One region of the Neobacillus sp. NRS-1170 genome, then DNA from elsewhere that is predicted to be linked to it. Evidence: predicted binding sites of a transcription regulator. Region 1 holds the regulator's gene; the other holds the start of a gene.
What was found. Region 1 encodes NrdR, which represses ribonucleotide reductase genes. Its sites were predicted from a motif close to AACACNATATATNGTGTT; they were not measured.
Positions count from the first base shown of each region.

Region 2: a site for NrdR is predicted at 1,339-1,356, ahead of ACIFOT_RS29650 (vitamin B12-dependent ribonucleotide reductase). Genes of this name have one in related genera too.

Region 1 is NZ_JBITPF010000039.1:91,443-93,653, forward strand. It holds gene ACIFOT_RS18120 (replication initiation and membrane attachment family protein) at 1-773, opposite strand, end outside; gene nrdR (transcriptional regulator NrdR) at 820-1,281, opposite strand; gene ACIFOT_RS18130 (hypothetical protein) at 1,373-1,753, opposite strand; gene speD (adenosylmethionine decarboxylase) at 1,862-2,211, opposite strand, start outside.
Region 2 is NZ_JBITPF010000089.1:21,016-23,226, reverse strand. It holds gene ACIFOT_RS29650 (vitamin B12-dependent ribonucleotide reductase) at 1-1,315, opposite strand, end outside; gene ACIFOT_RS29645 (SRPBCC family protein) at 1,695-2,174, shown strand.

The DNA.
Region 1 (2,211 bases):
TTTAATGCACTGAAAATAATATTTTTCATTTGCAGCGGGTCAATTGTATAAAGGAAAGCCAAATTGCTAATAACCTCTTTTACTTTAGGGGTTAATGCCTTCTTTGGGACTAATGATTCATTTAACCCAGCCATTAACAAATCAAAATCGAAGGTTCCAACATCAATTTGGATTCCTCTTTGCTCATTACGGCCAATAAATTGCTGATTTTCTTTCGCTTCCAAATCTTCCGAAGTATCCTGTAAATACTGCAGACTCCCTGGTGTGGCGGAAACAAACACATCCTGAAAAGCTTTCGTTACATCCTGGAATTCTTTACTGTTTGGTTTTTTCTGATCGGAAAAAAAGTGTTTAAGCCTGTTAAAGTGTTTTTTTCCGATTTTTCGATAGAGATAAATATTTAACATTCCATCTAAAAAGAATTGTTCAGGATTTAAGGGAGGGTGAAGCTCATAAATAAAGGATCTTTCACCTTCATCCATCTTCACATATGTTTTTAATAAACCTATACCTTCAAGCTTTAAGCGCGCTTCATAAATATCCTTTAAATTCATCCCTAACAGGTTCATTAAGAGATGGTGTGTAGAGTGTTCCGACCACAGTCTATTTTCCTCAAGCTCTGACCAAAGTGTCATATATAGGCTAAAACAGACTGATCCAATTAAGGGCTGATATAAGAACGTCAGCACTTTTCGGTCATACTCATGCAAGAGCCCATTTGCCGCTACCCGGTAACGGTCGATTGGAAGAATTTCCTGCCAATGCTGCGCCATACCCATTTACCACTCCCTTCAATTTAAAAAGAGAGCGATAGCTCCCTTATGATTTCTCTTTATTTATTAGTTCCTTTAATTCTTCAATAAAAACATTAATGTCCTTAAATTGACGGTAAACCGAAGCAAAGCGGACATAGGCTACTTCGTCGACATGTGCCAATCTGTCCATAACCATTTCGCCAATTGCTTCACTTTTGATCTCTGAAATACCCTGGCTGCGAAGTGCCTTTTCCACTCCATGTGTAATATCCTCTAGTTCCTTTAGGGCAACAGGACGCTTTTCACAAGCTTTTATCAATCCGCGAAGTATTTTATCACGGCTAAATTCTTCCCTAGTGCCTTCCTTCTTCACGACAATTAAAGGAATTTCTTCGATTTTCTCAAAAGTAGTAAAACGATAGCCGCATTCTTCGCATTCTCTTCGTCGTCTTGTCGCTCGTCCTTCATCAACAGGCCGAGAATCAAGCACACGAGTTCCATAATTTTGACATGAAGGGCATTTCATTTGCTAATCAACTCCAACTCTAAACAATAAATCCGTTCAACATCCTTACTATTATCTTATAAAAAAGAATACCTTTTCACAAGTAGAAGTATTAAGAGTTTTTTATAGTCGTATGTAATTGATTCATTCGCTCGTAATAAGAGTTGATCCGCTTTTTCAAGTCCGGATAGATGCCCAGCAGGGAGAATTTCTCGGATGAAATATTAAAATCAACAGCTGTTTGCATTGGTTTTACAGAAACGATTGTCGCAATAAGGAAGCAGGAGAATGGTTTATGGATTTCAACGGCAATTTCTCCATGTTCTTTTGAAACGGTCGTTATCCGGCAATCAGCGTCTTCCCGAAACATTTTTTCTGCTGATTCAAATAGTTGATTAAAAGTAGCTTTATAATAATGTGTTTTCAGTGAAGTATCAGAGTTCCCGTCAGATGTTTCAATTTCTCTTTTAAATCGAGTAAATAAATTAGCCATAAAAACCCCCTGCAAATTACACTTTTATTATAGTGTACAACATTACACCAAAAATATAAAAAGAGGTGTACTGAATACACCTCTTACGATTTTTAGTTTTATTAGAATTTAAAGAACTCTTGCTTGTTTAACTCGAACAGGACCCATTCCGCGTGGAATTTCAATGTTCTCGCGTGTTTCAGCATTTAACGCTTCAGCAATATAATCCGCTGCAATATTTGGATTTAAATCACCGCAAGTATACACATCAATGCTTGCATAGCCGTGCTCAGGGAAGCTGTGAATGGTTAGATGTGATTCAGAAATAATGACTACCCCGCTGACACCTTGTGGAGCGAATTTATGAAAAGCTACTTCGCGAATTTCTGCACCTGACTTAAGAGCCGCTTCTACAAAAGTTTGTTCAATAAAGTCAATGTCATTCAGTTTTTCAAAGTCGCATCCCCATAATTCAGAGA
Region 2 (2,211 bases), on a different contig from region 1:
ATAGCTCTTTTGCTTTGATCTTTTTATAAACACGCACTTTATAACCGAGCTTTTCCCACTCACGAACATCTCCAACTTTATGCCATTCTTCGTTGTAGAATTTCATTTCCTCTTCATTATAGTGCTCAACATATGGGAAACGTAGTTCATATTCACTATTGTTTTCAACAGCTTCCATAAATTCTTTTGTTAAACAAACAGAGATGTTTGCACCCGTTAAGAATTCAGAATTATGAACTGTAAAATTACCGCCCGTTGAAAGCTTTTCTTCTGCCTCAGCAATTATGGAATCACTGAAACCGCCTAATCCAGGGATGTTTTTATAATTGACAATTCCTTGGTACATCGCCGTTTCCTGAAGAGTCAATGGTGTGAACTTTAGCTTATCTTTAGCATGTTTTTTAATTGTTTCATCGTTTGTATTTTCAATTAAGAATCGTAGAATTCTAGGGTTTTGCATTTTTGAAATAATGAATTCAATGATATCTGGATGCCAATCAGCCAGCATGATCATCTGCGCGCCCCTGCGGCTGCCTCCTTGTTCGACTAAGTGAGTCAACTTCGCAATATCATCCAGCCACGAAACCGAACCAGATGATTTTCCATTAACGCCTCTTGCAAGGGTGTTTCGCGGTCTTAATGTCGAACCATTAGTTCCAACACCGCCGCCGCGGCTCATGATCTCCATGACCTGTTTCCGGTGGTCAGAAATACCTTCACGGGAGTCTGGTACAAAAGGCATTACGTAACAATTAAAGAATGTTACCTCAGTGCCTGATCCTGCTCCGTAAAGGACACGCCCGGCAGGAATGAAGTTCATATTCACAAGCTCCTGATAAAACTTCTCTGTCCACTCAATCCGCTTCTCTTCCGTTTCTTCAACAGAAGCAAGACCTGTAGCATTCCTTTTTGCAATCTGCTCATAAAAAAGCTCCAGCGGCTTCTCGATTACATCGAGAGAGCGCCAGATAATTCCTGTTTCAGATTCCTGCTGATCATCCAAGACGCCTCTGAATTCCTCCTCCACCAAAACCTTTGCCTTTTTCTTTTCCCAATCTATTTCCTTTATTGTACCAAGCCCTCTAGCTGGAAATTTCGGATCCTCTTTAATCGTTAAAACAACAAAGTCACCATTCGTCAGGGTAATTTTTGCAGTATCTTTAAAGGTATAGCGGTCTAGCATGACCAATCGAGAAACGCCCTTGTGGGTTATTTTCATATCTGGGGTTACTGGGTGCACCTGGGGAAACAAGCGGATGTCCTCATTTAACCTCTCAAAATCGATATTCATTTTTTGTCTAAAAACTATAGACATGAAAACAACTCCTTCAATTTATAAATTCTGTATATTGTGTTAGATTCTAGTAAGCTATGCTATATCTAGTTGTCTTAATAAACATAAGTTAACATAGAATTACTGAACAAATCAACTAAAACTCAATATATGGTACCGAAAATATTTTCGACACTACTACATATTGTAGATTAGACAAAAAACAATTATTTTGTCAAACTTAAAATACACTAGATTTTTGAGCAAAATAAAGATTTCTTTGGTTTTTCGGCAAAAAACAGCATTTTTTAACATATTTTGCGGTTTGAGAATTATTTTTTTATCCAAATACAGGCATACAAATTTATTTGCGTGGTCCAAAATGATATTATAAAGCAATAGATTTTTGGGAGGGCTAAAAATGCTGGCTGAAATAAAAAAGGACGGAAACGGCTATATAGCAAATTTTGAACGTCATTTAAACCATTCGGTGGAAGATGTATGGTCATATTTAACCGATAATGACAAACTGCCAAAATGGTTCCCAGAGCTTCGAGTAGATGAGCTTCGTGAGGGCGGAGTCATTAAATTTAATATGGGCGATGGCACTTTTATCGAGATGAAGATTACAGAGCTAAAAATGCAATCGATATTGGAATATACTTGGGCAGAGGATCTAGTTCGGTTTGAACTTTATCCTGAGAATGAGGGCTGTAAGTTAGTCTTAAATGAAAAATTAACTAAGATTACCGCCCATACACCACGGGACCTTGCCGGATGGCATGTATGCTTAGATGTCATCCATGCCCTGCTCGATGGACGGACTATTGAATCTCGAAAAGATGAGTGGCAGAAATGGTATGATAAATATTCAGAGTCAGTCGAGAAAATTGCACATTAATAAATGTAAAAGCGAACCAAATTAAAAGTAGGTTCGC